3 regions of the Rhizobium indicum genome follow, and region 3 is predicted to be linked to each of the others. Evidence: riboswitches for the same ligand, from Rfam matches in the RefSeq annotation. Region 3 holds a riboswitch; each other region holds the start of a gene.

Region 1 (10,624 bases), 1.4 Mb from region 3:
TCAGTGTCCTTCGACTCGACGCCGTAGTTGAAGATGTGGTTCTGTCCGTCAGCGGTGATGGCAACGGCAATGCCCGGAATGCCGTATTTATCCATGATTGGTTTTATCGCGGCGTCCGAGATGGCTTTTAGTTTCAGCTCGTCAGCCGCAAAGCCACTTGTGGAAATGCATGTCGAGACCAATGCGGCCGATAGAATTCCTATCCAATCACGCGTCATTTCTTCATCCTCTAAAAGCAGCTTCATCAGCGCAAAGGCGCATGAGGACGGCATTTAATGGCACTGTTTTGCGGCAGCAAACGATGATATCTCGGAGGAGATCCAAGAAAATCTAGGGCTAAGATGGTTCGGCAATTCCTCCCTTTAAATGGCTTGAGGGCCTTCGAAGCATCGGCAAGACATCTCAGCTTCACCCGGGCCGCGATCGAGCTTTGCGTTACCCAGGCCGCTGTAAGTCAGCAGGTCAAAAGCCTGGAGAAGCGATTGGGGGCTGCCCTTTTTCAGCGTCTCCCAAGAGGCTTGAAAATTACTGCAGAAGGCGAAGCTCTTTTGCCGACCTTGACCAATTCCTTCGATCAGATGGCGATCACGCTGGACCGGATTGAAGCCGGGCAGGTTCGGGAATTGCTGTTCCTGGGTGTGGTCGGGACGTTTGCCGTCGGCTGGTTGTTGCCAAGGCTTTCGGATTTTCAACAGCAGCATCCGTTCATCGATGCGCGCGTTTCGACAAACAATAATCGCGTCGATATGGCGGCCGAGGGACTGGACTTTGCCATTCGCTTCGGCAGCGGTTCCTGGCACGGTACAGAGGCGCTGCGTCTGTTCGACGCTCCGCTCTCTCCTCTGTGCACGCCCAAATTGGCCGAGCGTTTGAGGTCGCCTGCAGACCTGGTCGAGGCGACGCTTTTGCGGAGCTATAGGGCGGACGAATGGAGCACGTGGTTTGCGGCAGCGAACGTTCCTCCGGCGGCGCAGATAAACGCAGGTATCGTCTTCGACTCTTCCCTCGCCATGATGGAGGCGGCCCTGCAAGGACTGGGGATCGCTCTGGCGCCGCCGTCGATGTTTTCCAGACATCTATCCTCGGGGGCTATAAGGCAACCTTTTCCTACGACCATATCGTTGGGGAGCTACTGGCTAACCCGACTGCAATCGAGGCCGCCAACAGCGGCCATGTTCGCATTTTCCGATTGGATAACGTCGCAGATGTTTCCCGCATCGCAATGACGGCTTCCGGCGAGCCGGAGGTCGAGATCAGCCCGACGCTCAAGGACTTGGCCGTCGTGGCTCGTGCCCTTCACTCCTCCGTCATGCTCCACGACCGCCGCTTTGCTTACGCCACACAGATGCCTGGCACGGCGACCTTCTGGAAGAGATGCGGGGAGGCGACCGCCGAGGACGGATAGTCCGAGAGCTTCGCCCGAAACTCCGGATGCGAGAATGCCGCCCGGAAGTCGGCGGTCGATTCCCAGACGGCATAATTGAGATAAGCAGGACTTTCGCCGATGGCGCGATGCATCTGGGTCGAGATGAAGCCAGGCTGCCGTTTCATGAAGGCTGCATCGGCCTGCCAGGCATCAAGGAAGGCCTGCTCGTCGGCCTTGTCGAGCGTGAAGAGGTTGATGAGGACGATCGCGGAGGCATCGATCGCGATTTGGCGATCGATCGGGAAGGCAGGGTCCATCGGGCGCATGAGCGACATGGTCGACTCCATCTGATTTGGTTACATGATGTCAATCTGGTAATACGCCTACATAATCAATTTGACACTATGATGTCAATATAGCTATATGGTGACAAATGCACGAATCTCAACGGACCCCGGCCGGAACAGCTTTGACCGACCTCATTCTGGATCTCTTCCGGCTCAACAACCGGATGATCAACGCGGGCGACAAGCTCGTCGACGGGCTCGGCCTGACCAGCGCCCGCTGGCATGTCCTCGGCACCGTCGCCACGGCAGGCCGGCCGCAGCCGGTCGCATGGCTGGCGCGCGACATGGGCGCCAACCGCCAGAACGTTCAGCGTATCGTCAACGATCTGGAGAAGGAGGGGCTTCTGGTGTTCCAACCCAACCCGCACCACCGACGGGCACAACTCGTCGTGCTGACGGACAAGGGAAAGCAGGCATATGAAACCGCCATGCGCCTGCAGGCCCCGTGGGTCGACATGCTCTCGGAAGGGCTTCAGGTCGAGGATCTCAAAACCACGCATGCCGTCATGAAGGCGCTGCGCAGCAAACTGGAAGGATATGGAGATGTTGAAGAGCAGGCCTGATCGCTATGGCGCAATAGCGGTCTCGATTCACTGGCTGAGCGCGGTTCTGATCCTGGCGCTGCTCGGCTCCGGGTTCCGGGCCGCCAACGCCATGGACGCCGCGACCAAGGCCGGGCTGTTGCGTTTCCACATTCCGATGGCGATCGTCGTCCTGCTTCTAACGGCTCTTCGCATTGTCTGGTGGTGGCGTTTCGATCGCAAGCCTGCGCCGGTGCCGGCATCGCCTCGCTGGCAGGAGCGCCTTGCGGGCTTTGTTCACGTCGCCTTCTACATTTTCATTCTCGGCATGGTCGCCAGCGGCATCGGGATGATGATCCTCAGTGGCGCTGCTCCCGCCATCTTCGAGGCAGCCGGCGCCACGCTGCCTGATTTCACCGCCTATCCGCCGCGTGGCCCGCATGGGTTCGGCGCCTTCCTGCTTGTCGGCCTGCTGGTCTTCCATGCCGGTGCCGCGCTCTATCACCAGTTTGTCCGCGGCGATCACCTGCTGCGGCGGATGTGGTATGGCGGCTGAGATCCCGCCGCGTTCGATGTCAAATGTTTGGCTTCTCGAAGATCTGTCAGGCGGCCGCGTTCGGGCCTGACTCAGGAGACGCAGATCGCCACGCCGGCAACGAGCTGGCCAGTGCCACGCCCAATTCGACGATCGACGATCAGCGGGACCGGCTCGACGGTATGGTGACCGCTGTGCACCAAGAAGGCGCGATGAAGCGCCGCGCCGTTGCCGCCGAGACGCTTCTCAAATGTCACCGTCTGCGTGATGCCGCCGCCCTTGCCTATAAGGGCAGCTGCTTGCCGGCCTGTTCGCTGACCATGTATTCGGCGTACCAGTCCGGCCAGTTCTCGTCGTGTTTGCCGCCGTTTCGCTTCTCGTGTTCACCGTGCGCGGTCGCCGCACGGCGCATAGCTGACGCGAGATCGGTCGAGGTCGTGAATGTCGTCCCGTCGGCGTCGATGCGTCCTGGCAGGCGCGTGGTGACTTCCTGGAACAGCCAGCCGTTGCCATCGGGATCCTTGAAGGAGGCGAAAGAACGGTAGCTGCGGTGATCGGGATCGCGGCCGGCAATGCGGAGCCGCCCGAACAGATAGGGTTCGTCCTTGCCGGCATAGACGCCGGCCGCGTCATGGAACACTTCGCTGACCTCGACGCCGCGGGCGATGAGATCGCGGCGGGCGGCCTCGATGTCGGAGACGATAAGATAGAGCCCCTGGGCGGAACCGGGGGCGGCGGCCGTGACGTTCTTGCCGAAGATGATCGCGCAGCCGGAGCCCGGCGGCGTAAACTGGATCACCCGAAAATCGGCATCATTGGCGAAGTCGGCGTCGAGCCGCCAACCCAGGCCGTCGTAAAAGCGCTTGGCGCGGTCGACATCGGAAACAGGGATGACGACGACCTCGAGCTTGGTGTCGACGGGATGTGTTTTCGGGGTCTGCATGGGGGTTTCGCTGCGCAGTGCATTGCTCATCTTAAGCTCCTTGGGGTTTTGGATGCCTTGAGAATTGCTGACGCGTGACGACCGAAGTTGACCACGGCGCGGTGAGGCCGTCGAATCAATTATTCTGTCTGATTTGACCGGTATTGGCGGATTCCGCGGCGACGCTAGGCGCGCCGCTCCCGATCCGCGGGGGTTGGCAAGGTCATGTCGATCTGAGTGGTCGACGGCGGGATTGGCCCGCCGTCTTCATCGGCTGTTGTTGTTCTGCTCGTCGAGCCGCTTTCACGCAGCGAGAGCGGCGCGGGTTTTGCCGATCGTCAGAGCCGCCTTTGCTGCCTCGCGGCCTTTCTCGACGAAATGTGCGCGGTAGATCTGCTTATGGTGCTCGGTTTCCTGATACTGATGCGGCGTCAGCGAAACCGACAGCACCGGCACACCGGTATCCATGCCGGCGCGCATCAGTCCATCGACGACGGCCTGGGCGACGAATTCGTGGCGGTAGATTCCGCCGTCGACGACGAAGGCGGCGGCAACGACCGCGGCATAGCGTCCGGTTGCCGCAAGATCGCGTGACAGCAGCGGCATCTCGAATGCGCCGGGAACATCGAACACGTCGACCTGCTCGGGCGGAATAAGCTGATGGAAGCCATCAAGGGCGCGGTCGACGATTTCGGCGTGCCAGCTGGCTTTGACGAAGGCATAGCGGGTGGGTGTCACGGTAATCTCCTTTGGCGAACAGACACATCACCCAAGGCGATCACGAACGTTCCCGACAGCCGCAAGGGCGGCAGGAACGCACGTTCTCTTTCATCCGGACTATGACCGTCGGCTCAGGCATCTCACCTGATCTGCTGACCCTTCCTGAGAAGGCGCTCGCGGGCTCGCAATCAAAATTGCATACCGCCGGTAGGGACTTTCACCCCGCCCTGAGAACGGCGCGAACAATAGGGGGAAGGTGACGGGCTGGCAATAGGTCGAAATGCATTCGCGGCGGGAGCTGGATCAGGGCTCCCGACGCGGCGATTTCGCTTGTTCGTCGATCGCGACGGGCAAGCCACTTGCGGAGGATGGGCTTGCGCCTACATGCTCCCATTGAGGACATTCACGTCAGAATAGCACGGCAGGACAGGATGCGCCGCTCCACCGGAGGCGGGCAGGGCCGTGGCAACTATGGGAGAGAGAGATGCAAGACCCCTTCGTCGTCCGCCGCGAGGCGCATATCGCGGCGCCGCCGGCCGCGGTGTTCGCGTTGATGACCGACCCGGAAAAGATCCTGCGCTGGATGGGAACGGAGGCGCAGGTCGAGCCGCAGCCCGGCGGGCTCTATCTCGTCAACGTTACCGGAGCCCGCTTTGCACGCGGCTCGTTTCGTGAGGTGGTGCCGGTTCATCGCCTTGCCTACAGCTTCGGCTGGGACGGCAGCGAGGTGGTGCCGCCGGGGTCGAGCCTGGTCGAGATCGATCTGATCGAGCAGGGAGGCGGAACGCTGCTGCGGCTCACCCATAGCGGCCTGCCGAGCGCCGAGCAATGCGCCGGCCATGCGGAGGGCTGGGCACATTATCTCGGACGGCTGACCGAGGTCGCTGCCGGGGGTGATCCGGGTCCCGACCCTTTTTACGGCAGGACATGAACAATTCTTGCGGGCGGCGGGGGCGTCTCTGAAGGCGCTTGACGTTGCGACAACAGCGGTCGGCGAGCGCTCAGACCGGCCGTGCGGAAGCGCTTCTTTTTCTCCCGCAAACATGAACGCGCAGTTCATCTCCAGTTCAATTTGGCGGTCATAAGCTGTGGACGGCTGGATTGAAATGGAGTTCTCGATGAAGGCACTTTCTATCGCGGCTGCCTTGCTCGCTGGCAGCCTCTCGTTCGGCACAGCGCAGGCGATGCCGATGGGGACAATCAATGTCCAGAGCAATATCACAACGGTCGACTACGCGTGCGGTCGCGGCTGGCATCTGACGCGCTGGGGCGAATGCCGGCGAAACTGGCGCCGCCCGCCGCCGGTCGCTTTTTACGGTGGCCCGCCGCGAGGGGGCTGGGAACGGCGTCACCGGCATTGGGATGGCCCGCGCTGGCGCCATGAGCGGCGTTGGGATCGCGACCGCCGTTGGCGGGATGATGACTAAGGGTCTCGCTTAGATGGACGAAGGCCGGAGCGATTTTCGCCCGGCCTTTTCTGATGAGACAGGTTCGCCGACGCTGAACGGCAGCGTCCTCCCGATTTGTCCGATACGGTCAGATCCTGCTGACGAGCCAGTACTTGTCGTCGATCAGCTCCTCGAGTTCGACGGGATCCTTGACGCCGAATTCGAACCATTCGACGAGTTCCTTCGCCTTGCGGCTGCTCTCCTCTGCCGTCAGCTCGACCTGATATCTTTCGCACCATCGACGAAGGATCGACGTCAGCAGCGTCATGTCATTCCCATCCAGCGGATCTTTCGGCCAGAAAATCGTACCCATCGCACCCCTCAATCACACGATGACGACCGACCTTATAATGGAATCAAAGCCGTGCAAGTTTAAAGTGTTTATTTTTCGTTTTCCACCGCGGTGAATGGTTTTCGACAGGGATGCGGACGGCCTTTGCGGGCGACAGGCTGAGTCGCTGGAAACGTCCTCGCGATCACCCCGGGGATGTCCTTGTGGACGTCCACGTGGGCGTGCGATGTTAAGCGATGGATCTGCCATCTCCCCTTGCCTGGCTGGTTGACGAGGCTGGAGCCTCGCCTGGTCCCGAACGGTTTCTGGCCGAACTCGGGCGCCGGCTGCTGGCCGACGGACTGCCGCTTTCCGGCGGCACGCTGACGCTTTCGGTGCCGCATCCGATCATTGCGCGGCGCACCTGGCTGTGGCGGGCCGAGACCGGTGCTGTCATCGAGGCGCTGGCCTTTGCCGCGGCTCCGCAGAGCGAGGCCGGGCGCGACTGGCTGACCGCGCTCGGGCCGGTATGGGAGGAGCCAATAGGGCCTTCGCAGGATAGTCCCATGCTCGGCTGGGCGGGTATCGACAACGGGGCAGGGGGCGGCGCATTCGCTCCGGCCGAAGCCGACCGGCTGCGCGAGGTTGCGCGTTTTGCCGCTGCACCGCTCGCAGCGCTGGTGGCGCGGGAGGCGCGGGCAGCCCTGCTCGAAGCCTATCTCGGCCGGCGTAGTGCCGCCCGGGTGCAGGCCGGCGAGCTTGCCCGCGGCACCGGCGAGACCATACGTGCCGCTCTTCTCTGCGCAGATCTGCGCGATTTCACCGCGCTTTCGGAGGTGACGGAGCCGCACGCGATGATCGCGACGCTCGACGCATGGTTCGACCGCATCGCAGGCGCGGTGCACGCCTTCGGCGGCGAGGTGCTGAAATTCATCGGCGACGGCGTGCTGGCGATCTTTCCGGTCATGGGCGCTTCCGACGATGCGGGAGGGGTGAGCCACGGAGACCGGGAAGCCTGCGAGGCAGCCCTCAGGGCGGTTGCTGCCAGCCGTGCCGGCATGGCCCATCTCGACCAGATACGCCAGGCGCAGGGGCTGGCGCCGCTGCCCTTCGGCGCGGCGCTGCATTTCGGCGAGATCCTGTGGGGCAATATCGGCGCAGCCGACCGGCTGGACTTTACCGCCATCGGCCCCGCCGTCAATCTCGTCAGCCGGCTGGAAGGGCTCTGCAAACCGCTCGGCCGAAGCGTGCTGATCTCGGGCGCGGTTGCAGCGAATACGGCGACGGCCCTGATGCCGCTCGGAGAGCACAGCTTGCGCGGCATTGCCCAGCCTTGCGCGGTCTTCACCTTGCCGGAGAATTGAGCCGCAAGGCAGGGTGCCGTGAGCGGCCTTCGTTTATGCAAAGAAATCTTTGCAAAGATATGTTTGCAATAGTAGGCTGCCGGCATGAAAAATCCGCGCTCGCAGCCTGCCCACTCAGTCACCGCACCCCGCACCCTCAGCCGGGTCGTGCCCGATCCGACCGCGCTGAAAGCGCTGACGCATCCTGTCCGGCTGAGCATGCTGGGCATGCTCAGGATCGATGGGCCTGCCACGGCGACGCAGCTGGCAGTGCGGCTGGGCTTAAACAGCGGCGCGACCAGCTATCACCTGCGCCAGCTTGCCCAATACGGTTTCATCGAGGAAGCGCCGCATGCTTCACGGCGCGACCGCTGGTGGCGCGCCAGCCACGAGCTCACCTCGGTGCCGGCAAGCGAGGCCGAGGGTGAAGCGCTCGATCTCGACATCGCCTTCAACCAGGCTGCACTCTCGCTGCAGGTCGGCCAGATGCAGCAGGCGCTGGAGGAATATGCCGAGCTGCCGGCTGAATGGCGCAAGGCGACGGCTGCCGACGACATCATCATCCCGATGACGGCGGCACAGGCCGAGGCCCTGACGAAACGGCTGAGCGACATCATCCTGGAGGCGATGCGGGCGGCCCCGCCGCTCGGGGAGGCGGCGTCGCAGGAATCCGGCATGGTTCCCTTCTATGTCATGTTGCACGCCTTTCCCTATCCGGGCCGCGTTCCGCATCGCGAAGGGGAGGATAAACCGTGAGACTGGGCGGGCCGTTCCTGGCGCTCGCGGCTGCCGAGACATTCTCGCTCTCCGGCACGCGGCTTTCGACCATCGCTATTCCCTGGCTGGTGCTGAGCACGACTGGCAGCCCGGTGCTGACAGGCCTGACGGCAATGATGGAGATGCTGCCCTATGTCATCGCCAAGGCGCTCGGCGGACCGCTGATCGACCGCGCCGGCGCCAAGAGCATCGCCATCATCTGCGACACGGCTTCGGTGCTCGTGGTCGCTCTGGTGCCGCTTCTCGATCTCTTCGGCATGCTTGGCATGCCGGTGCTGCTGCCGCTCGTCTTTGCCATGGGCGTGCTGCGCGGCCCCTCCGATGCGGCCAAGCAGGCGATGGTTCCCGATATCGCCACACTCGCCAATGTACCGCTCGAACGAGTGACCGGCGTTGCGAGCGCCATCGAGCGGCTGGCCTCGACGGCGGGCGCGGCCGGCGCCGGCGCTTTGATCGGGCTGATCGGCCCGGGCCAGGCGCTGCTCGTCAATGCCGCCACCTTCGCCGCCGCTGCGCTGATCGTTGCCGCGGGCATACCCGGGACGCGACGCGCGCCTGCGCCCGAAACTCGACCGGTCGAACGGGCGTCCTATCTCGAGGATCTACGCGAAGGCTGGCGCTTTCTGCGCGGCGATGCCGTGCTCGTCAGCATCGTCGCTATGGTGGCGGTCACCAATCTCTTCGACCAGGCCTATCATGCCGTGCTGCTGCCGGTCTGGACACGGGATGCCGGCCATGGCCCGGAGCTGCTCGGTGCGATGTTCGCCGCCTTCGCCGGCGCCTCGATCGCAGGCGCGGCGATTGCCGCGGCGATCGGCGAGCGCATGCCGCGACTGATGGTCTATACGGTGGCCTTCCTCCTGACCGGCTTTCCGCGCTTTCTCGTTCCGGCGCTGGACGCGCCCATCGGCCTCGTCTTTGCGACGCTCGCCATCGCAGGATTCGCGTCGGGCTTCCTCAACCCGATCCTGTCGGCGGTCATCTTCGAGCGCATCCCCAAGCCGCTGACTGGCCGCGTCACCGCATTGAACACAGCCCTCTGCTTCGCCCTCATCCCCTTCGGCGGCCTCGCCGGCGGCGCGCTGATCAGCGGGCTCGGCCTTGCTGCGGCGCTGTTCCTGATGGGGATTGCCTATCTCGCGGCAACGCTTGCGCCGCTGGCGCTGAAGAGCTTTCGCGGGTTTGACAGGGCCTCGCCTGAAGCGTCCAGCTCTAGCCGTGGCCAAGCTCCTCAACCATCAGGTCGATGAAGCGGCGGACAGGTGGTTCCAGCAGGCGCTTGTCGGGATAGAGCGTGACGATCTTTGCGTCGTCGGTTTCGAGGTCGGCCAGGATCTGCCGAAGGCGGCCGGCAGCGAGATCGTCGGTGACGAGAAAATCGGGTAGCAGCGCGATGCCCAGCCCCGCCAGGGCGGCGTCGCGGATCGCCTCGCCGCTGTCGAGCCTCAGGCGGCTGCGGCCTTGCGCCTTGATCCAGGAACCGCCTTTCCCGCGAAAGCGCCAGCCCTGCCTTTGATTGCGGCCGGCGAAGATCAAGCAGTCATGGACCGCGAGATCGTCGATATCGCGCGGCTCGCCGCGCTCGGCAAGGTAGGACGGTGAGGCGCAGAGGCGCGCCTTGTAGGTGGCGATCACGCGCGAGACCAGGCGGGTGTCCGACACCGTCGCCGTCGCGCCGATCCGGATCGCCAGATCGAAGCCTTCCTCGACAATGTCGGCCAGGCGATCAGTGAAGCTCACTTCGACCTGGATGTCGGGCCAGGCCCGAAGATATTTTTCAAGCAAAGGCAGCACGACGAGCCGCCCGAAAGCATCGGGAACGGCAAGCCGGAGAACGCCTCGCGGCGTGCTGTTCTGCCCCGCCACGCTCGCTTCCGCCTCGTCGACCGATACAAGGATCTGCAGCCCGCGCTCGTAAAACATCCGGCCTTCGTCGGTCAGGCTCAACGTCCTCGTCGTGCGGTTGAGCAGGCGCGCGCCGAGCCGGTCTTCAAGGCGGATGACAGCCTTGCCTGCCGCCGAACGCGAGAGGCCCATGGCCTGGCCGCCGGCGATAAAGCTTCCGGCATCGACGACGGCCATGAAGATCAGAATATCGTTCAGGTTCGTACGCGGCATCAGGCAACTCGAGCGGTTCGGCTACATCAATAAGTCGGGCAGTCATGGGATCGTTCAAGGCCCGGACCATCAACGCCCATCGCGGCAGTAAGGTCCCCACGCTTCGCTTCTATGTAGACGTCCCTTCGCCAATCAACCTGCTATAGCAGCCATCGCACCGGATCGCAGGTTGAAGATGGGCCCTGGAAAGCCGGACTACAGCATATCGCCGAGACTCCAATGGTTGTTCCATCGGACGTCGATTTCGTCGTCGACA
Region 2 (10,624 bases), 920 kb from region 3:
CATCATCCTTCCTCAAACCGGCGCGCGCGGCGCGGATTCCTGCGCGATCGGCGACACGCGGCGCTTGGCCTCACGATAGAACGTATAGAGGCCGGAGGCGATGACGATCGCAGCCCCCACGAGCGTCCAGCTGTCAGGCACTTCGGCGAAGAAAAAGAAGCCGAGCACAGAAGAGAAGATCAGGCTGGTATAGCGGAACGGCGCTACGAAAGAGATTTCGCCAGTGCGCATGGCGAGGATGACCGACTGATAGCCAACGAGCACCAGCACCGATGCGAGCACGAGATGACCAAGCGCGGTGGCGCTGACCGGCTGCCAGCCGCCAAGCACTGGAATGAGCAGCGCACCGAAGAAGGAGGCTGATATGGCGGTGATGACGGTTATCATCAGCGAGGGAATCTCCGGACTGATGCTCCGGGTGGCGAGATCGCGGCCGGCCGTCGTCAGCACCGCGGCGACGCAGAGGAGGGCGGCGGCGGTGAATCCCTCAGGGCCGGGACGAATGATGATCATCACGCCGACGAGGCCGACGAGGATCGCCGACCAGCGCCGCCAGCCGACCGGCTCGCCAAAGAAGAGCGCCGCGCCGAAGGTGACGACCAGTGGCAGCGATTGCAGGATCGCCGAGGCATTGGCGATCGGCATCATGCCGAGCGCGGTGATATAGGTGACGGCGGAGAGCGTCTCGCAGATGATCCTGAAAATGATCATCGGCTGCAGCATGATGCGCCAGGAACGCAGCGCGCCCATTTTCCAGGCGATCAGATAGACGAGCAGGCTGGTGAAGAGGCCGCGCAGGAACATGATTTCGCCAGCGTTCATATAGCCGATCACCGATTTGGACAGAGCGTCGCTCGCGGAAAAGCCGGCCATCGCCATACTCATATAGATGGCGCCCTCAGTATTGCGTGACCGCGGCATGAAGAGATTCCCGTTACCTGTGCGCCCCTTTTAGTCGCGAAGATGCATGAAGGGAATCGGATGAATGTCACACCAGGCATAAATCGATGATGCGGTGCACAATGGCACTGATGCCAACGCAGGCGTGTGGGTGGAAGTCCAGGCAAATCTCCGTTTTATAAGCTGAATTCCGATAGTTCCGACGCCGCAATCAAGGCGTCGATGAGGAGGCGCCGTCGCACTGCCGGTTCGGCCATAGGCGTTTTTCCCTCCCTGCGCGGGAAACGGGTGGCTGCATCGTCTGATCTTTGAGCATCTCAGATCTCGCAACAACCCAGGAGAGACCGATATGACACTTCTCAACGACAAGATCGCAATCATCACCGGCGCAAGCTCCGGTATCGGCCGCGCCGCGGCGAAACTCTTTGCGCGGGAAGGCGCCAAGCTCGTGGTCACCGGCCGGCGGCAGGACGCGCTCGATGCCGTCATCGCGGAAATCGAGGCGGAGGGTGGGCAGGCCGTCGCCATATCAGGCGATGTCAAGGACGAAGCGCTGCAGGCAAGGCTCGTCGAAACGGCGGTCTCGCGCTTCGGCCGGCTCGACATCGCCTTCAACAATGCCGGCATCCTCGGTGAAATGGGGCCGGTCGCCGGGCTGTCGCTCGAGGGCTGGCGCGAGACGATCGAGACCAATCTCACCGCCGCCTTCCTCGGCGCCAAACACCAGTCGGCGGCGATGGGAAAAGGCGGCGGATCGCTGATCTTCACCTCGACTTTCGTCGGCCACACCGTCGGTATGCCTGGCATGGCCGCCTATGCGGCGAGCAAGGCGGGGCTGATCGGCTTCGTGCAGGTGCTCGCCGCTGAACTCGGAGCGCAGAAGATCCGCGTCAACGCACTGCTTCCTGGTGGCACCGACACGCCCGCCAGCATTACCAACGCGCCTGATGCCACGCCGGAGGTGCTCGCCTTCGTGGAGGGGCTGCATGCGCTGAAACGCATGGCGCAACCCGAAGAGATCGCCAATGCGGCGCTTTTCCTCGCCTCCGACATGTCGAGCTTCGTGACCGGCACGGCGATGCTGGCCGATGGCGGCGTTTCAATCAGCCGGACATAGGGCAGGAAATATGGTGTGCTGTGGCAACCAGCCGTGCGCGTCTGGGACCCAGCCACCCGCCCTCGTCCTTCGAGGCTCCGGCCTTTGGCCTGCGCACCTCAGGATGAGGGCTGATTGTGGTGCCGTGTGGTTGGCGGGCTGATCAAGGCTCCAGGCATCCCGGGCTGACGAGCCTGCTCACGCCCTCTCTCCAGCCTCATCCTGAGGTGCCCCGCAGGGGCCTCGAAGGACGGGGCTGGCCGCTTTGCACGGATCAAGCGACTTCGCGTATGTCTCTTGCCGCCTGGCGGTCGAGATAGGCGACCAGGTCCTCGATGGTAACGAGGGGGAGGTTATGGCGTTCGGCGAAGAGCGTGAGTTCGGGCAGGCGGGACATGGTTCCGTCGTCGTTGGCGACTTCGCAGATGACGCCGGCGGGGACCCTTCCAGCGAGGCGGGCGAGATCGACGGCGGCTTCTGTATGGCCGGGGCGGCCGAGCACGCCGCGGGGGTTGGCGCGGAGCGGAAAGATGTGGCCGGGGCGAGCGAAATCGGCGGGCTTTGCGCGATCATCGACCAGGGCGCGGACGGTGGCGGCGCGGTCCGCCGCAGAAATGCCCGTCGTCGTGCCCTTGAGATAATCAACCGAGACCGTGAAGGCGGTTTTGTGCGATTCCGTGTTGTTGGGCACCATCAGCGGAATGTCGAGCGCATCGAGACGCTCGCCTTCCATGGCGATGCAGACGAGACCACGGGCGTGGGTCATCATGAAGGCGATTGTTTCTGGGGTGACGGCATCGGCCGCGACCACGATATCGCCCTCGTTTTCCCGGTTCTGGTCGTCGACGACGACGACCATCTTGCCGCTGGCAATGGCTGATATGGCATCTTCAATTGTTGCGATAGTCATGCTGTCTGGCCTTTCAAGGGTTATGTCAGCGGACTGACATGGTCTGCTCGGCTCAATCCGTGAGCGAGCCTTCTGCCCTTGGGCGAACAAACGTCAGCCGCCTCCAGGATGGAGTGCGACTGCCCGTGTTGTCCTCTTCCATCCGGACTATACCGTCGGCTCCGGCATCTCACCGGATCTGCTGACCTTCCGACAGGAGGTGCCGGAAGCGCTCGCGGGCTCCAGGATTGCTCCTGATACCGCCGGTGGGGAATTACACCCCGCCCTGAGAACACTTCAAAGATAGGACCAAAAACAGGCGGATGGCAAGGTCACTCGACCAGGCAAAAATGCAAAGCTGCCCTAACGCCGATGGACACACTGTTCACACAGAGGCGACGACCGTGTCGCCTTCCGCACTTCGCTCGTGGTTTGCTCTTTGTTCGATGCATGTCGTTGTCCCAAAACCGCTACGCAATTTGGGCGCCTGCATCAGGACATGATCAGGCCGCCGTCGACATTGATCGTCTGGCCGGTGATATAGGCAGCGTCATCGCTGGCGAGGAAGGTCACCAGGCCGGCGACATCTTCGCCGGAGCCGGCCCGTTTCATCGGGATGCCTTCGACCCATTCCTTCATCAGTTCGCCGGGGGCGTAGTTGCCGAGCAGCTTGCCCCAGGCCTGGTCGTTATAGGCCCACATGTCGGTCTCGATGATGCCGGGGCAGAAGGCGTTGACGGTGATCTTCTCGGTCGCGACTTCCTTGGCCAGGCTCTGGGTGATTCCGACGACGCCCATTTTCGAGGCGGCATAATGCGGGGTGTAGATGAAGCCGTCGCGGGCTTGGCCGGAAGCGGTGTTGATGATGCGGCCGCCGCGCTTGTGCTTGCGCATTCTTGATATTGCCTCCTGGGCGCAGAGGAAGACGCCCTTGGTGTTGACGGCCATGACCTTGTCCCACTCGTTTTCGGTCAGGTCCTCGACGCGGGCGATGGTGATGACGCCGGCATTCTGGATCGAAACGTCGACCGAGCCGAATTCCTTCTCGGCGGCATCATAGAGGGCGGTGACGCTTGCCTTGTCGGTGACATCGCCGATGAAGGAGATCGCCTTGCCGCCTTCGGTTCGGATCTGTTCGGCAACGCCGTGGACCAGCTCCTCATTGGCCGAGACGACGAGATTGGCGCCTTCGCGCGCAAAGCGTCTGGCGATGGCGGCGCCGATGCCGCGGCTGCCCCCGGTAATGACGACAGTCTTCTGCTCAAAGCGTTTCATGCTCTTTCCTTGTGTCACTCGATAAACAGCAAATCTGGGTGCGACCTACCATGCGATCATTATTGGATCTCAACCGGTTGTCGCAAATTCAGGCAGCCTTTAGCGCCGATGACGACGCCCGAGCCCTCCGTCCGTTAGACAGCCCGTTCGATCGGCGTGAAGGGCGGGCAGACGGCGATATCGCACGCCGTCTTGCCCGTTAGTCCCTTCAGCGCCTCGATCTCAGCCAGGGAGGAAGCGAGACCGGTCACTTTCCAGCGGCGGCAATGAGCTTTCTCATCGCATCACCAGCAGCAGAAACCGCCATCGACGAGAAGATCGACGCCGGTCACGAAACTTGCTGCATTCGACAGCAGAAACACCGCCGGGCCTACCATCTCGTCCACCGCTGCCATGCGCTGCATCGGCGTCTGCTCTTCGAAGAGCTTGGTCTGGTGGACCATCTCCGGACGGGTGTTCATGGGCGTTGCCGTGTATCCGGGGGAGATGGTGTTGACGCGAATGCCGCGGTCGACCCATTCCATCGCCATGGACTTCGACATATGGATCACGCCCGCCTTGGAGGCGTTATAGTGCGCTTGGCTCAGCCCCCGGTTTACGATCACACCCGACATGGAAGCGATGTTGACGATGGAGCCGCGCCCATTCTTCAGCATGGCGCGAGCCTCTGCCTGGCAGGAAAGAAAGACGCCTTTCAGGTTGATATCCATCAACGTCTGATATTGGTCCTCCTCCATTTCTTCCGCTGCGTTCGCGTTAGCGATGCCTGCAGCGTTGACTGCAAGTGTCAATGGGCCGAGATCGGCTTCGGTCCGTGCTACGGCATCTCCAAGGGAAGATTTGCTCGTGACATCCGCTGCGATCTGGATCGAGCGGCGGCCGGCGGCGCGAATATGTTCAGCCGTCTTGGCCAGCCCGTCGTCGGTTCGACGGTCGAGCAACGCCACGTCCGCCCCGCATTGCGCAAGGCCGATGGCAATGCGCTGCCCAATGCCGCTTCCGGCTCCGGTAACGATGGCAACCTGGCCGCTGAGATCGAAAAGCTTCGGGGCGTTCAGAGTGATGTCGGACACCGCTCTTCCTTTCTCTGTCTGTTTAGATGGTAGCTAGCTCCATGACCGAAACGTCATTTGCCTGGTCACGATTGAGAATGCCTGCCTGTTTGCCTTGTGCAAGCACGAGAATGCGATTGGAGACTCCGAGAACTTCTTCAAGGTCCGAGCTTACGACGATGACCGCCACGCCCTGTTTGGCAAGATTGACGATGATGTCGTAGATGCCCGCTCGGGCACCGACGTCGATGCCTCTCGTCGGTTCGTCGAGCACGACGACCTTGGGATCGCGCATCAGCCACTTCGCGATCACGACCTTCTGCTGGTTGCCGCCGGACAGGTCCGAGGCATATTGCTCCGCACGGCCCTTCACGCCGAACTTGGCCACTGCCTTCTCCGCAAACGAGCGCTTGACGCGCGGCGTAATCCAACGCCCGCCCAGCTTGTCGAGATTGGCGTAGATAATGTTCTCGCTGATCCGGTGCCCGACAACCAGGCCTTGCTCCTTGCGGTCTTCCGGGACCATCACAATGCCCTTGGCGATCGCATCGGCCGGATCGCGCAGCCTGAGTTCTTCGCCTTCCAGCTTGATCGAACCTGCACTGATTGGGTCCGCGCCCGAAATCGCGCGGACAAGTTCCGTACGGCCGGCGCCGACCAATCCGGCGATTCCGAGAATTTCCCCGGCGCGCACTTCGAAGGTAACGTCACGGAACGAGTTGTCCGGCGAGCTCAGTCCGGACACCTGGAGTACCGGATGGTCTGTCGGAACCGGCAGGGTGGGGAACAAGCGGTCAAGCGGGCGTCCGACCATGCTCTCGACAATCGTTCGCACCGGGGTCGCGCTGTCGGAGAATTCCTGCACGCGCTCGCCATCGCGAAGAACGACGATCCGGTCGGTTATTCGCTTGATCTCTTCCATGCGGTGGGAAATGTAGACGATGCCGACGCCCTCCGACCGAAGCTTTCGAACCTGTTCGAAAAGAGCTTCCGTCTCCGCGCCGCCAAGGGCGGCTGTCGGCTCATCGAGGATCAGGAGCTTTGCGTTGAGAGCCAGCGCCTTTGCGATCTCGATAAGCTGCTGATTTGCCGTGGAAAGGCCGGCGACCGTCCGCGTTGCGGGGATGTGAAGGTTCAAGCGAGCGAGCTGGTCCTGGGCCCGGCGAACCATCTGGGCGCGGTCGACGACGCCGTTCTTCATCGGCCAGCGTCCGATGAAGACGTTTTCCGCGATCGACAGCTGCGGCAGAAGCTGCAACTCCTGGTGGATCAGGACGACGCCCTTATCGATCGCTTCCCTTGGGGTGGCCGGGGCATAAGGCTGCCCCAGCCATGTCATTGATCCTTCGGACGGTGTGCGGGACCCGGCGATGATGCCCGATAGCGTTGACTTGCCCGCTCCGTTTTCACCGAGAAGTGCAACCACTTCGCCCGGATAGACGTCCAAGCTGACATTCTTCAGAACCTGGAGCGGCCCATACCATTTGGATATGCCCTTCAGGGAAAGAACTGGATCAGTCACGGCACACCTCCTCAAGAACTCGACTTCATTACGGATGGTTGGCGATGAAGCCTGCGACGTTTTCCTTGGTTGTCAGCGTGGCATCCAGGAGTTGGACCGGCGGCACCTTTTCCCCGGCGACAAGTTTGGCGGCGTTTTCAACCGCGTCGCGGCCCATCTTCTGCGTCTGCTGGGTCGCCGTTACGTTGAAGACACCCTTGCTGAGTGCTTCGAGAGCTGCGGTGTCACCATCGAAGCCGCCAACTACGATCTTCTGGGAAGGATTGGCGACCTTGATCGCCTGCGCGGCGCCAAGTGCGAGGCCGTCGGCCTGGGCGAACACGATCGAAACGTCCGGATTTGCCTGCAGCATATTCTGCATGATCTGGAAGCCTTCGTCCTGGCTCCAGATGTTCGAGAACTGTTCGGCGACAACCTTGACGTCCGGATATGCCTTGAGAGATTCAGCGCAGCCCTTCGAACGATCGACTTCCGGCGTCGTGCCCTTCTGACCGTGGATGATGACCATCTTCCCCTTGCCGCCGGCTTCCTTCAGGATGTAGTCGCATACGGCCTTGGCAGACGCGACGGAATCCGTTGCAAGGAAGGTATCGCCGGGTGCTCCCTCGGCGTTGCGGTCAACGTTCACGACCGGAATACCAGCGCTCTTGGCGAGTTTGACCGGAACGGTCGCAGCAGCCGCACCTGCCGGAATGTAGATCAGCGCGTCGATTTTCTGGGTCAGAAGATCCTGGATCTGATTGACCTGTGTCGGCCCGTCGCCCTTTGCGTCGACCGTGATGACTTCGATGCCGCGCTTCTTGGCTTCGGCTTCGACCGATTGCTTGATCTGGTTGAAGAAGTTTGCCTGAAGGTTGGCAACGGCCAAGCCGAGCTTCTTCAGTTCCGCCGCATGTACGGGGCCGAGCATGAGACCGAGCAGTGCAGCAGACGCGAGCATGGTGCGCGCTATTTTCATTGTATTTCCTCCGTTGTTTGATGGAACCCTCGGGTATGTCCTCCCCCTCGGGGTATTGATCCGACCCAAATTTTTGGGGCGGAATTCCGGATCCGCCAACGCGGCGGACCCCGCTCGTCAGCCGCGACGCCGACGAATGGTCTCCGCGCCGACCGCGAGCACGATGACGATGCCGATGATCACCTGCTGCAGGAACGGTGAGACGTTGAGTAGATTGAGACCGTTGCGAAGCACACCGATGATAAGAACGCCGATCAGCGTTCCACCGATGCCGCCCGCACCGCCCGAGAGCGAAGTCCCGCCGATGACGACCGCGGCAATGGTGTCCAACTCATAGCCCAAACCACTGGACGGCTGGACGGAATCCAGTCGGGCGGCGAGTACGATGCCCGCGAGCCCCGCAAGGACTGAACTTGCGACGTAGACGCCAATCGTCACGAGCGGGACGTTGATGCCCGCCAGCCGCGCGACTTCCGGATTTCCTCCCACCGCGTAGAGCATGCGACCTTCGGACCGGAAGTGCAGGAAAAGCCACGCGGCAAGAACAACCGCAAGCATGAGAAACACAGTCGCTGTCAACACGCCGAAATGGCGATCGATTGCCAGCATCATGAACCAGTCGGGGAATCCCACAATCTGTTGGCCGTCCGTGATCATATTTGCGACGCCGCGAGCCGCGGACATCATCGCAAGAGTGGCAATAAACGCTGGAACCCTGAACTGCGTCACCAGAAGTCCGACGATCAGCCCCGAAACGCCCGCTGCGACCAGAGCAAAAGCGATCCCGACCGGCAGCGGTAGGCCGGCGACATTCGCAGTCCAGCCCATCACCATCATCGCAAGAGCGAGCGCCGAGCCGACGGAAAGATCGATGCCGCCGATCAGAATGACAAAGGTCATTCCGACGGCCATGATGCCGAGGACAGTGATCTGATCGAGGATGTTGAGGCCGTTGCGAACCGAAAGAAACGTGTCGGTGCTGAGGCTCAGGAAGACGCAAAGCAAGAGCAGCCCCACGAGCGGGCCGGTGGCGCCCTTGAGCTTGCTCAACCAGGCGCCGGACGAAAGCCCGTGTTCATTGATATCGAGCGCCACCATTGTTCCTCCCTATGCCTAGGCTATTCGCTAATTCACTGTACGAATAAATATTCACTGATGCTGGAAAATTCATTAACAAGTTGCTTCCGAGCTGTCAATAGGATTTTCCGGACTTGCAACTGCCGGCGCGTTGCTTAAAGGGCTTGACTAATCGGCGTCTTGTGCAAAAATATTGATAACTGAATATTTATGCATGAGAGGAACCAATGAATACGACAGAACTCGAGCGGGTCGCTCGCGAGATCCGATTGCGCGATCTCCAGGCGGTCTTTGAAGCGGGCGCCGGCCATATTGGCGGGGAAATGTCGGTCATCGACATTTTGACTGCCCTCTATTTTCGTGTGCTGAATGTTTGGCCCGATCAGCCAAAGCACCCGGACCGCGACAGGTTCGTTCTTTCGAAGGGACATACTGCATGCGCTCTGTATGTGACGCTCGCAAAACGCGGCTTCATCCCAGAGGAAGAGATTTCCACCTTCTTGCAGCCGCATTCGAGGCTGAACGGGCATCCAAATTGCAACAAGGTCCCTGGCGTCGAAACGAATACCGGGCCGCTCGGCCACGGTCTTCCAGTCGCAATAGGAATGGCAAAAGCCGCCAAGCTCTCAGGCGCGAAGTATCACACCTACGTCGTCACCGGCGACGGTGAGATGCAGGAGGGCTCCAACTGGGAAGCGATCATGGCGGCCGCGCAGTTCAAGCTCGATAACTTGACGCTGGTCATCGACCACAACAGGTTCCAGCAGGGCGCCGCCCTGGCGGAAACCAACGATCTCGCCCCGCTTCGTCCGAAGCTTGAAGCTTTCGATTGGGAAGTCACCGAGATCAACGGGAACAATATGAGCGAAGTCGTTTCAGCCCTCGAATACCGGGGATCGAGACCGCATTGCATCGTGGCCCACACCAACAAGGGGCATGGAATCTCGTTCATGCAAGACCGAGTCGACTGGCACCACAAGGTACCGAGCAAGGAACAATACGAAATCGCATTGGCAGAATTGTCGGAGGCACTGTGATGAACGCGCCAATAAACGCACCCAAGCTCTACGACTGCCGCGACGCATTCGCCACTACGCTTGAGCGGCTGGCAGCCGAAAACGAAACGATCGTTGCTGTCTGCAACGACTCCGTGGGCTCCTCCAAGCTCGGCGGCTTCAAGGCGAAGTTTGGAGAGCGTCTCGTCAATGTCGGCATCGCCGAGCAGAACATGGTGGGGGTCGCAGCAGGCCTCGCCAATGGCGGACGCCTTCCGTTCGTGTGCGCCGCCGCTCCGTTTCTAACGGGACGGTCGCTGGAGCAGATCAAGGCCGATATTTCGTATTCAAATGCCAACGTCAAGCTGGTCGGCATTTCCTCTGGAATGGCGTATGGCGAACTCGGCCCGACCCATCACTCGATCGAGGACTTTGCCTGGACGCGGGTTCTGCCCAATCTTCCGGTCATTGCGCCTTGTGACCGCATCGAAACAGCTGCCGCGGTTGAGTGGGCCGCGGCCTATAACGGCCCCTGTTTCCTGCGTCTGTCTCGCGTCGGTGTGCCTGATCTCCTTCCGGAGGGTCACAAGTTCGAACTTGGCAAGGCAAACCTCCTTCGCCAGGGTTCCGACGTCACCCTTATCGCAAACGGCACTTTGACACATCGAATCCTAAAGGCTGCCGAAATCCTCGCAGAACGCGGTATCAACGCCAGAGTGCTCAACCTTGCAACGGTTCGTCCGATCGACGAGGACGCCATCATCGCCGCGGCGAAGGAAACCGGAGCGATCGTCACAGCCGAAGAGCATTCGATTTTTGGCGGGCTCGGTTCCGCGGTAGCCGAAGTGGTGGTCGACAAT
Region 3 (10,624 bases):
GTGAAGCTCAACAAGAAGATTTCGCCCGAAGTGGTCGGCGCCGCAAGCCAGATCGACGACTATTCCAAGCTCGCCGATACGGTCGCCTCGCATCTGTCGATCAAGATCACCGAGAAGCAGGAGATGCTGGAGACCACCAGCGTCAAACAGCGCCTCGAAAAGGCCCTCGGCTTCATGGAAGGCGAGATCTCGGTCCTGCAGGTCGAAAAGCGCATCCGCTCGCGCGTCAAGCGCCAGATGGAGAAGACCCAGCGCGAATACTACCTCAATGAACAGATGAAGGCGATCCAGAAGGAACTCGGCGACGGCGAGGAAGGCCGCGACGAGATGAGCGAACTGGAAGAGCGCATCTCCAAGACCAAGCTGTCCAAGGAAGCCCGTGAAAAGGCCGATGCGGAACTGAAGAAGCTGCGCCAGATGAGCCCGATGTCGGCGGAAGCCACCGTCGTGCGCAATTATCTGGACTGGCTGCTCGGCATTCCCTGGGGCAAGAAGTCGAAGATCAAGGCCGATCTCAACAATGCCGAGAAGATCCTCGAAGCCGATCACTTCGGTCTCGACAAGGTCAAGGAGCGCATCGTCGAATATCTGGCCGTGCAGGCCCGTGCCACCAAGATCAAGGGCCCGATCCTCTGCCTCGTCGGTCCTCCGGGCGTCGGCAAGACCTCGCTCGCCCAGTCGATCGCCAAGGCGACCGGCCGTGAGTATGTCCGCATGGCGCTTGGCGGCGTTCGCGACGAAGCCGAAATCCGCGGTCACCGCCGCACCTATATTGGCTCGATGCCCGGCAAGGTCATCCAGTCGATGAAGAAGGCGAAGAAGTCCAACCCGCTCTTCCTGCTCGACGAGATCGACAAACTCGGCCAGGACTATCGCGGTGATCCGTCCTCGGCCCTGCTCGAAGTGCTCGATCCGGCCCAGAACATGACCTTTATGGACCACTATCTGGAAGTCGAATACGACCTGTCGGATGTGATGTTCATCACGACGGCAAATACGCTGAATATTCCAGCGCCTCTGATGGATCGCATGGAGATTATCCGTATCGCCGGCTACACCGAGGATGAAAAGCGCGAAATCGCCAAGCGGCACCTGCTGCCGAAGGCCATCAAGGAACATGCGTTGCAGCCGGAAGAATTCTCGGTCAGCGACGACGCCCTGATGTCGATCAGCCAGCAGTATACCCGCGAAGCCGGCGTCCGCAACTTCGAGCGCGAGCTGATGAAACTCGCCCGCAAGGCGGTCACCGAGATCATCAAGGGCAAGACGAAGGCCGTTCACGTGACGGCTGCCAACATCTCCGACTATCTGGGCGTCCCGCGCTTCCGCCATGGCGAAGCAGAGGGCGAGGATCAGGTCGGCGTCGTGACCGGTCTTGCCTGGACGGAAGTCGGTGGCGAACTGCTGACCATCGAAGGCGTGATGATGCCGGGCAAGGGCCGCATGACCGTCACCGGCAATCTGAAGGAAGTCATGAAGGAATCGATCTCGGCAGCGGCCTCCTATGTCCGCTCGCGCGCTGTCGATTTCGGCATCGAGCCGCCGCGCTTCGACAAGAGCGATATCCACGTGCACGTGCCGGAAGGCGCGACGCCGAAGGATGGCCCCTCGGCAGGCGTCGCCATGGCAACCGCGATCGTCTCGATCATGACCGGCATTCCAGTGGACAGGCATGTGGCCATGACCGGCGAAATCACCCTTCGTGGCCGTGTGCTGCCGATCGGTGGTCTCAAGGAAAAGCTGCTCGCAGCGCTTCGCGGCGGCATCAAGAAGGTGCTGATTCCGGAGGAAAACGCCAAGGACCTGGCGGAGATTCCTGACAACGTGAAGAACAACATGGAGATCATCCCGGTATCCCGCATGGGCGAGGTGATCAAGCATGCGCTGATCCGGCGGCCGGAGCCGATCGAATGGGATGGCACGGTGGAAACGCCGGTCATCGCATCGGTCGAAGGCCTCGATGAGACAGGCGCAACCATAGCGCATTGAGTGGCCTTTGCCACATTTATGCCCAATTGGCCCAAAACACGGAAAAAGGCTGGCGGAAACGCCAGCCTTTTTTGTGAAAACGTCATGTAGACGCTTGCTTTTCCTTGATTTGCAGGGCTTTTGGGTTTTCGGCGGGCCTGATGAAACCTATTCTGCGCCTAGCTTACTTTTGAGTCGTTTCATACCATTTAGAAAGGGGTGGAAACATGAACAAGAATGAACTCGTGTCCGCAGTAGCCGAAAAGGCAGGACTGACGAAGTCTGACGCGGCTTCCGCTGTTGACGCGGTTTTCGACGTTGTCCAGGCTGAACTCAAGAACAAGGGCGACATTCGCCTCGCGGGTTTCGGCAGCTTCACCGTTTCTCATCGTGCCGCATCGAAGGGCCGTAACCCGTCGACGGGCGCTGAAGTCGACATTCCGGCTCGCAACGTGCCGAAATTCACGCCCGGCAAGGGCCTGAAGGACGCCGTCAACGGCTGATCTGAGATTATCCCACCAGCCGGAAACGAGACCGGTTGTGCAGGATTTAAGAGGGGTTCGGCTTTGCCGGACCCCTTTTGCTTTGGCGGGCCTTGCTGTCGCCCGGGCTTTAATCTACGACGTTTCTGTTCTCAGGGCGGGGTGAAACTCCCCACCGACGGTAAGGGTTTCGGCCTGAGCCCGCGAGCGCCTTCTCTCGTGTCCAAGCGGGGGAAGGGTCAGCGGATCCGGTGCGATTCCGGAGCCGACGGTTAAAGTCCGGATGGAAGAGAATGAGCGTCGGCCGTGCGAAGGGCAGGGGTTGCCCTGTGTCGCCTGTCGGGGTTCATGCGTCCTGATTTATGTTGGTCCCTTTTATGGATGAAAGACATGAATCAGACTTCCGTTGCCGTCGAGCCATCCCGCGCCGTTGTCGGGGCACTCTGGATGGTCCTTGCCGGCATTGCCTTTTCGCTTCTCAACGTCGTCACCCAATGGCTGACGATGAAGCTTGCCTTTCCCTCGGCGTCGGCAGCCTTCTGGCAATATGGCTTCGCCTTCCTGTTTTCGCTGCCGTTCCTGAAGAGGCTCGGCCTTGCGGCGATGCGCACGCGCTATCCCTGGCGTCACCTTGCGCGCGTCGTGCTTGCCGCGCTCGGCGTCGAGGCTTGGGTCGCCGGCCTTGCCGCGGTGCCGATCTGGCAGGCGATCGCACTGGTGATGACCTCGCCCTTCTTCATCATTCTGGGCGCCCGGCTTTTTCTGGGTGAGCGCGTCGGCCCGGCCCGCTGGACAGCGACGGCGGCGGGCTTCACCGGAGCGATGATCATTCTGCAGCCATGGTCTGATGGTTTTGGCTGGGCGGCTCTCTTGCCTGTGCTTTCGGCGCTGCTGTGGGGCGCCTCGTCGCTGATCACCAAGAGCCTGACAGGCATCGAACGGCCGGAGACGATCACCGTCTGGCTGCTCGTTCTGCTGACGCCGATAAACGGCGGGCTGGCGCTTGCGGCAGGCTTTGCAGTGCCGACGGGCGCAACCCTTGCTCTGTTCCTGCTGGCGGGGCTGCTGACTGCCGTAGCGCAGTATTTCCTGACGCTTGCCTATGCCGCAGCGGATGCCGCCTACGTCCAGCCGTTCGACGATCTGAAGCTGCCGTTGAACGTGCTGGCCGGTTGGCTGTTCTTCGGCTATGCGCCGGCGGGTTACCTCTGGCTGGGAGCGGCTCTCATCCTGTCTGCTTCGCTGTTCATCATGCGAAACGAGATGCGCCGGGAGCGGAAACTTGCCTGACATGATTTGACGCAAAATGCCGCATCTGTCATGCCTCTGTCATGCGGCTCCCGCAGAAAACTCATGTTTCGAATGTTCGACACATGGGGGATTTCATGACAATTTCATCGCGCAGCGCAGCGCTTGCTGCCGTGCTTCTCGCATCGGTAGCCTTTCCGGCCGCGGCCGAGCCGGTTTTCAACCGCATCGCTTCCTTCCCGGTCGCAGAGAACCTGCCGGCCGACAAGGACAAGCTTTCGGTGAGCTCCGCCGAGATCATCACCGCGACCGACGACGGCAACACGCTGATCTATAGCGACAGCCCGCTCGGCGCGATCGGCTTTATCGACATTACCGATGCCAAGGCCCCCAAGGCAGGCGGCGCGCTGATGATGGACGGCGAGCCGACTTCGGTCACCTCGAGCGCCGGCAAGGCGCTGGTTGCCGTCAACACCTCCGAAAGCAAGGCGAAGCCCTCGGGCCGTCTGGCGATCGTCGACGTGGCGACCAAGAAGATCGAAAACACGTGCGATCTCGGTGGTCAGCCGGATTCGATCGCCCTCAACAAGGACAAGACGCTCGGCACCATCGCAATCGAAAATGAGCGCGACGAAGACGTCAATGACGGCAAGATCCCGCAGATGCCGGCCGGCGATCTCGTCGTCTTCCAGGTCAAGAACGGCACCGTCGATTGCGGCACCATCAAGCACGTGACGCTGACCGGGCTTACCGGCGTCGCCCCGGAGGATCCGGAGCCGGAATTCGTCGCCTTCAACGGCCTGAACGAGATTGCCCTGACGCTGCAGGAAAACAACGAGATCGTCATCATCGACGCCAACACGGCTGAAGTGAAGACGCATTTCTCCGCCGGCAGCGTCGATCTCACCGGTATCGACACCAAGCGTGACGGCGCCCTGAAATTCTCAGGCGAAGCCAAAGGTGTGCTGCGCGAGCCCGACGCCGTGAAGTGGCTGGACGACAACCGCCTCGTCGTTGCCAATGAAGGCGACTACCAGGGCGGCTCGCGCGGCTTCACCATCTTCGATAAGACGGGCAAGCTTCTCTACGAATCGGGCGCCTCCTTCGAACGCGCCGTCACCCATATCGGCCACTATCCGGAAAGCCGCTCGGGATCGAAGGGCGTCGAGCCGGAAGGCCTCGAAGCCGCCAAGTTCGGTGACATCAAGTATTTCTTCCTGCTCGCCGAGCGCGCCTCGGTGGTCGGCGTTTTCAAAGATACCGGCGCCGATCCCGAACTCGTCCAACTGCTGCCATCAGGCATTTCGCCAGAAGGCGCGATCGCCATTCCCGCCCGCAATCTCTTTGCGACCGCCAACGAGGTCGATCTCGGCAAGGACGGCGGCACGCGCTCGCATGTGATGATCTACGAGCGCTCGGAAGGCGAGAAGGCCTATCCGCAGATCGTCTCCGCCGAGAAGGACGGCAATCCGATCGGCTTCGCAGCCCTTTCGGGTCTCGCTGCCGTTCCGGGCAAGCCGGGCATGCTCTACGCCGTCAGCGACAGCGTTCTGGGTTCACAGCCGACGATCTACACGATCGATGCCAGCAAGAAGCCGGCCGTCATCACCGACGCCCTCGTCGTCAAGCGTGACGGCGCTCCGGCGCAGAAGCTCGACATCGAAGGCATTGCGGCTGCCGCTGACGGCTCCTTCTGGCTCGCCTCGGAGGGCTATAGCGAGCGTCTCGTTCCGCACGCCCTCTACAACGTCAATGCCAAGGGTGACATCAAAGCCGAAATCGCCCTGCCGAAGGAGCTCGTCGCCAACGAAATCCGCTACGGCTTCGAAGGCGTGACCATTGTCGGCACCGGCGACGACACGACGCTCTGGATGGCGGTCCAGCGCGAGTGGAGCGACGACGAGAAGGGCTTCGTCAAGCTCGTCTCCTACAATCCGAAGAAGAAGGAATGGGGTGCCGTTCGCTATCCGCTCGACAAGACGGAAAGCGGCTGGGTCGGTCTGTCGGAAATATCGGCCGAGGGCGACAGCGTCTACATCATCGAGCGCGACAACCTTGTCGGCGATGCCGCCAGGCTGAAGAAGCTCTACAAGGTCGCGATTTCGGAGCTGAAGCCCGCCAAGCTCGGGGCCGAGCTGCCGGTCGTCAAGAAAACCGAAGCCCATGACTTCCTCGGTGAACTGAAGTCTGCCACCAACGGCTATGTTCTGGACAAGCTCGAAGGCTTCACCTTCGACGCATCGGGCAAGCCTTACGCGGTCACCGACAATGACGGCGTCAGCGACTCCTCCGGCGAGACCCTGTTCTTCCCGGTCGAGCTGAGCGCGACAAACTGAAAGCTGCCCCTCACGCTAGCCCTCTCCCCGTAAAAACGGGGAGAGGGGACGTGCCCTGCGAAAGGTCGGCGTCGGACGGAGAATCAGCACTCCATGCCTACCAGCGCTGATGCACATGCGGCGCGATCAGCCGCTCGTAGATCTCGCGCGTGGCCGCCATGACATCGGCCGAAAGCGGCGCAAGGTCGGCGGCGGCCGCGTTGGCCTTGGCCTGCTCGGCATTGCGGGCGCCGGGGATGACGACGGTGACGGCATCGCTCATCAGGATCCAGCGGAGCGCGAAGGCGGCCATGGTGGCGCCCTCGGGCACCAGCTTGCGCACCTCTTCCACCGCCTGCAGGCCGACTTCGAACGGCACCCCGGCAAAGGTCTCGCCGACATCGAAGGCTTCGCCGTTGCGGTTGAAATTGCGGTGGTCGTCGCTGGCAAAATGCGTGTCCCGGGTGATCTTGCCGGAGAGAAGACCGCTGGCGAGCGGCACGCGGGCGATGATCGCCACATTCCTGCGGCGCGCTTCCTGGAAGAACAGATGGTCGGGGCGCTGGCGGAAGATGTTGTAGATGATCTGGATGCTGACGACGCCGGGATATTCGATCGCCTTCAGCCCGTCTTCGACCTTTTCGACGCTGACGCCGTAACCCTTGATCTTGCCGGCCTTCTGCAGCGCGTTCAGGCCCTCGAAGACCTCAGGCTGATAAAGCACGTCGCGCGGCGGGCAGTGGAGCTGCACGAGGTCGAGGCTGTCGACGGCAAGGTTCGTGAGGCTGCGGTCGATGAAGCCTTCGAGATTAGCCTTTGTGTAGCCTTCCGAGACATGCGGGTTGAGGCGGCGGCCGGCCTTGGTGGCGACCATCGGGCGCTTGGCCGCCCCACTCGTCTTCAGCACATCGGCAATGATCTTTTCCGAGCGGCCGTCGCCATAGACATCCGCCGTATCGATGAATGTCATGCCGGCATCGAGCGCGGCATTCAACGCCGCGCGTCCGTCCGCCTCGCTGATATCACCCCAAGAGCCGCCGATCTGCCAGGCGCCGAAGCCGACATTGGTGACGGTGAAGGGCATGCGGCCAAAAGCGTGGTGTTTCATGAAAATCCTCCCTACTGCATGTCGCCCGGACGTGTGCGGGGACAACGGCATGCATAAAAACAAAGAGCCAAAGCGCGTCGCATGATTCAAGCAAGATGCGACGCGCTGATGAAAGACACTGGCACTATCAGCCGGGTGACTTTGCGGCAATTGTCGATCCGGCTTTGATTGGTCGCCCCGATGAAATATCGTTCTGCTACAAGGCTTCAACCGCATGGATGGAAAAGGAAAGATCATGGAGATCAAACCCGTCGGCTCTCGCCCGTCAACGAAGCCACCGGCCGACTATTTCACCGGCGCCGTTCGCCAGGATCCGCTGATGGAAACGCCGGCGCCGGCACGGGCGAGGGCGGTCTCCGTCACCTTCGAACCCGGCGCCCGCACGGCCTGGCATACGCATCCGCTCGGCCAGACGCTGATCGTGACATCAGGCAAGGGCCTCGCCCAGAATTGGGGTGGGGACATCCGCGAGATCCGTGCCGGCGATACCGTCTGGTTCGCGCCGGGCGAAAAACATTGGCATGGTGCTGCCCCGGATACGGCGATGACGCACATCGCCATTCATGAGGCGCTGGACGGCAATCACGTCGACTGGCTGGAGAAGGTCAGCGACGAGCAATATTCCGGCCAAGCGTAAAGCATGTCACGCAAAAGTGTGCAGCGGTTTTGCGGTGAAGACATGCGCAATACCAAAGACCTAAAGCGCGTGAAGCGAATCTGAAAGATCGCGCCGCGCTTTAGACTGATCAGAGCCGCTTCAGGCAATAGGAAAAATGCGCGTGCGATTCGACCGTCAGGAACTCGAATTGCCAGCCGTAATCCTTGCAGAACTTGGTGACCGCCTCGACGACGCCATAGACGATCGGCTTGACCGTATTGCCGGTGCAGAAATCATGCCCGGCAATGCGCCCCGTCCGCTTCACCTTCTTTTCGCAGAGCAGCAGTTCCTGCCAGGTGAGCTCGAAGGAATGATCGGTATCGATATAGGCCCAGTCGAGGAAATCGTCTTCGAATTCGGCAAGCTTTTCGAGTGATGTGCCTTGCATCAGGTGCAGCCGGCCTGCCTCGATCTCGGCCGCGAAATTCGTGTGGATCGAGTCGAGCCCGGAGCTGTAGCGATCCATCGACCAGGGATCGATGAGGTAGAGCTCTGCCGGGCGATTCTTTTCCAGGATCTCGGCCGTATATTCGCCGAAGGCTGCTCCCACCTCGACGCCGATGCCGCCGTTCGGAATCCGATAGAGCAGCTCGCCGCGATCCGGCAGCAGACGGGCATTTTCCATGTGGTGGGCGCTGAGCGGGGTGCGCGGCATGCTCGCCCGGAGCGCCTGCCTTTCTTCACGTGTCTTCATCTCTGATCTCGGGATTGCGGGCGACTGACGGCCCTGATGCGGTTTGACGGGAAGGTAGGAGCAGCCGGCACCGATGACAACCGCATGACAGGAATTTGCTTCTTTCGAACAAACCGCTAAGTTCCATCTGTGAACTGACGAAAAAGCCTCGGGAGGAGCGATTTCATGAGACGCATGTGGCCTGAAGAATTCAACGCCATCATCAGCGGAGCTGAGGAGGTGATGTTGGAAACACCAGCCGAGGCCGGCGAAGCGCCGCTGCAGCGCAAGGCGCTGAAGGCGCGAATCACCATGCAGGATTACGAGCGGATCTGGCCGCTCGCCGAGATGCGCTTCCGGCTTGGCGAAAGAGATGGCAAGGCCATCACGCTGATCACCACCAATCCCCATTACCACGCCTGGCACCCGAAGGACGGCGGCAGCGTCGATTCCGAGTCGGACAGCGGCCGCCATTACAAGACGGATTATCTCGTCGTGCACTTCCTGCTCGACGACGTGAAGGAAACGTCTCCCGCCTGAGGTGCTGAGGCCCGGTGCGGCCGGAAGCCGCACCGGTGTCCTGTGGAAGCCAGGTTGATCCCGACGCTGATGACAACAGCGGCGATATCGCTAAGCTTGGCGAAACATATCCTTACGAATTGGAGGTTCCCGTGACGGGCAATGTGCTGGATATCCCGGTCAAGACTGTGGATGGTCGTGAGACCACGCTCAACGAATACAAGGGCAGGGTGCTCCTGGTCGTCAATGTCGCCTCGAAATGTGGGCTCACCGTCCAATATGGGGGGCTGGAAAAGCTCTACGGGGAAAAGCGCGAGCGCGGCTTCGTCATCGCCGCCTTTCCCGCCAACGACTTCAAGGGCCAGGAGCCCGGCACCGACGCCGAAATCCTCGATTTCTGCACCAGCACCTACGACGTCACCTTCCCGATCTTCTCGAAGATCTCGGTCAAGGGCGAGGCCCAACACCCGCTTTACCGGCAACTGACCAAGTCGGGTGTCGCGACGACGGGTGACGGCCCGATGCGCGAACGCCTGAAATCCCATGGCATGACAGGCGGCGATGAGGACGATATCCTCTGGAACTTCGAAAAATTCCTGATCGGCCGCGACGGCAAAGTCGCCGCCCGATTCGCGCCCGATGTGACGGCGGACGATTCGCGGCTGGTTTCCGCTGTGGATAAAGAACTGGCGAAGGGATGAAGGGTGGGCGATGAGCACCCACCAGACAGCGGGATGCTCATTACCCCGATCACGCTCTCACATCTCAGTCGGAGAAAATGAGAAAGCGCATCCGGCGCCGTTCAAAGTTCCTCAGATCCCAAGCACGGTCACAAGCGGGGGCGTAAAGTCCTTGAAGCCCACTCTCGGCCAGTCGCACCTCTTGTCGAATTTCGTCTTTGGTTCGTGGCGCTGGCATTGCGGATTCGTCTTGAATGCATATCCGGGCAGGGCGATGTATGTGGCACTTGGCGTGCCAAGGGCAATCGCGATGCACAGCATCAATGCGGAGCGCAGGGTCCTCATGGGACACCTCCAGGCGTGATGAACCTTCAAGCGCGGAGACTTTCCGCGCGACGAATATTCCCACTTTTTCCGGCCCCTATCCATTCGCCCAATAGGAGGTGGCGCGGCGATTGGGAGTAGTCCGTTTTATGGAGCGCTGGCTTTCGGACGGCGCGCAGCTGAAGCCGCCGGGCGCAACGCCTTGCTGCGCCGGAACGTTTCGCCGAATGCCACCTGGAGAACGCAGACCTGCCCACAACTCGGATCGTGGTGTGCCGCCGCGCGGGGCATCGGCCAGCCGGTTCACCGGATACGAAGAGTCGTAACGAACCGATAGGCAGCGGTGAGTTTACGGCGTGGATGTAATCACCATGAAATGGCAGACGATGGGCGTCCTCCAAAACGGCAAGGCGTGACCATTACCCCCATCACACAGTCACATTTGAGTGAGAGAAAATGAGAAGGCGCATCGGGCGCCGCTCATAAATGAAACGCGGTTTTGGAAAAAAGAAAACGTATATTCATCGCCACTTTGACCGCTGTCTCTGAAAGATGCGGGGAATCGGCTGATTGTGCTTAAGACGCCGCGCTGGCTGGTTTTCATGATTTCCAGGCTGCAGGCTGAATTGTCGGCATCGACCGAAAAGAC

What was found. A riboswitch is a leader RNA that binds a small molecule or an ion and turns the genes downstream of it on or off. The one in region 3 is predicted to bind FMN.
Region 1: linked by a shared signal. The riboswitch ahead of FFM53_RS22165 (6,7-dimethyl-8-ribityllumazine synthase) and the one ahead of ribN (riboflavin transporter RibN) in region 3 are both predicted to bind FMN.
Region 2: linked by a shared signal. The riboswitch ahead of ribB (3,4-dihydroxy-2-butanone-4-phosphate synthase) and the one ahead of ribN (riboflavin transporter RibN) in region 3 are both predicted to bind FMN.

What each region holds. Positions count from the first base shown of each region.
Region 1 covers NZ_CP054021.1:4,557,843-4,568,466, forward strand. Annotated here, with positions in the region: gene ampC (class C beta-lactamase) at 1-218, opposite strand, end outside; gene FFM53_RS22135 (LysR family transcriptional regulator) at 342-1,226, shown strand; gene FFM53_RS22140 (antibiotic biosynthesis monooxygenase family protein) at 1,333-1,701, opposite strand; gene FFM53_RS22145 (MarR family winged helix-turn-helix transcriptional regulator) at 1,800-2,276, shown strand; gene FFM53_RS22150 (cytochrome b) at 2,257-2,790, shown strand; gene FFM53_RS22155 (hypothetical protein) at 2,862-3,026, opposite strand; gene FFM53_RS22160 (VOC family protein) at 3,053-3,742, opposite strand; gene FFM53_RS22165 (6,7-dimethyl-8-ribityllumazine synthase) at 3,995-4,429, opposite strand; FMN riboswitch at 4,508-4,650, opposite strand; gene FFM53_RS22170 (SRPBCC family protein) at 4,896-5,342, shown strand; gene FFM53_RS22175 (GCG_CRPN prefix-to-repeats domain-containing protein) at 5,530-5,838, shown strand; gene FFM53_RS22180 (hypothetical protein) at 5,948-6,172, opposite strand; gene FFM53_RS22185 (adenylate/guanylate cyclase domain-containing protein) at 6,388-7,494, shown strand; gene FFM53_RS22190 (winged helix-turn-helix domain-containing protein) at 7,579-8,229, shown strand; gene FFM53_RS22195 (MFS transporter) at 8,226-9,500, shown strand; gene FFM53_RS22200 (LysR family transcriptional regulator) at 9,463-10,368, opposite strand; gene FFM53_RS22205 (phytanoyl-CoA dioxygenase family protein) at 10,564-10,624, opposite strand, start outside.
Region 2 covers NZ_CP054021.1:5,012,583-5,023,206, forward strand. Annotated here, with positions in the region: gene mobA (molybdenum cofactor guanylyltransferase MobA) at 1-3, opposite strand, end outside; gene FFM53_RS24385 (DMT family transporter) at 13-921, opposite strand; gene FFM53_RS24390 (SDR family oxidoreductase) at 1,250-2,017, shown strand; gene ribB (3,4-dihydroxy-2-butanone-4-phosphate synthase) at 2,271-2,906, opposite strand; FMN riboswitch at 3,033-3,183, opposite strand; gene FFM53_RS24400 (glucose 1-dehydrogenase) at 3,378-4,160, opposite strand; gene FFM53_RS24405 (SDR family oxidoreductase) at 4,445-5,233, opposite strand; gene FFM53_RS24410 (sugar ABC transporter ATP-binding protein) at 5,256-6,734, opposite strand; gene FFM53_RS24415 (sugar ABC transporter substrate-binding protein) at 6,763-7,692, opposite strand; gene FFM53_RS24420 (ABC transporter permease) at 7,810-8,790, opposite strand; gene FFM53_RS24425 (transketolase) at 8,997-9,806, shown strand; gene FFM53_RS24430 (transketolase family protein) at 9,806-10,624, shown strand, end outside.
Region 3 covers NZ_CP054021.1:899,762-910,385, reverse strand. Annotated here, with positions in the region: gene lon (endopeptidase La) at 1-1,989, shown strand, start outside; gene hupB (DNA-binding protein HupB) at 2,196-2,471, shown strand; FMN riboswitch at 2,595-2,749, shown strand; gene ribN (riboflavin transporter RibN) at 2,832-3,740, shown strand; gene FFM53_RS04490 (esterase-like activity of phytase family protein) at 3,824-6,034, shown strand; gene FFM53_RS04485 (aldo/keto reductase) at 6,132-7,121, opposite strand; gene FFM53_RS04480 ((R)-mandelonitrile lyase) at 7,357-7,758, shown strand; gene FFM53_RS04475 (class I SAM-dependent methyltransferase) at 7,868-8,473, opposite strand; gene FFM53_RS04470 (hypothetical protein) at 8,639-8,992, shown strand; gene FFM53_RS04465 (glutathione peroxidase) at 9,124-9,672, shown strand; gene FFM53_RS04460 (hypothetical protein) at 9,784-9,996, opposite strand; gene FFM53_RS04455 (hypothetical protein) at 10,412-10,624, opposite strand, start outside.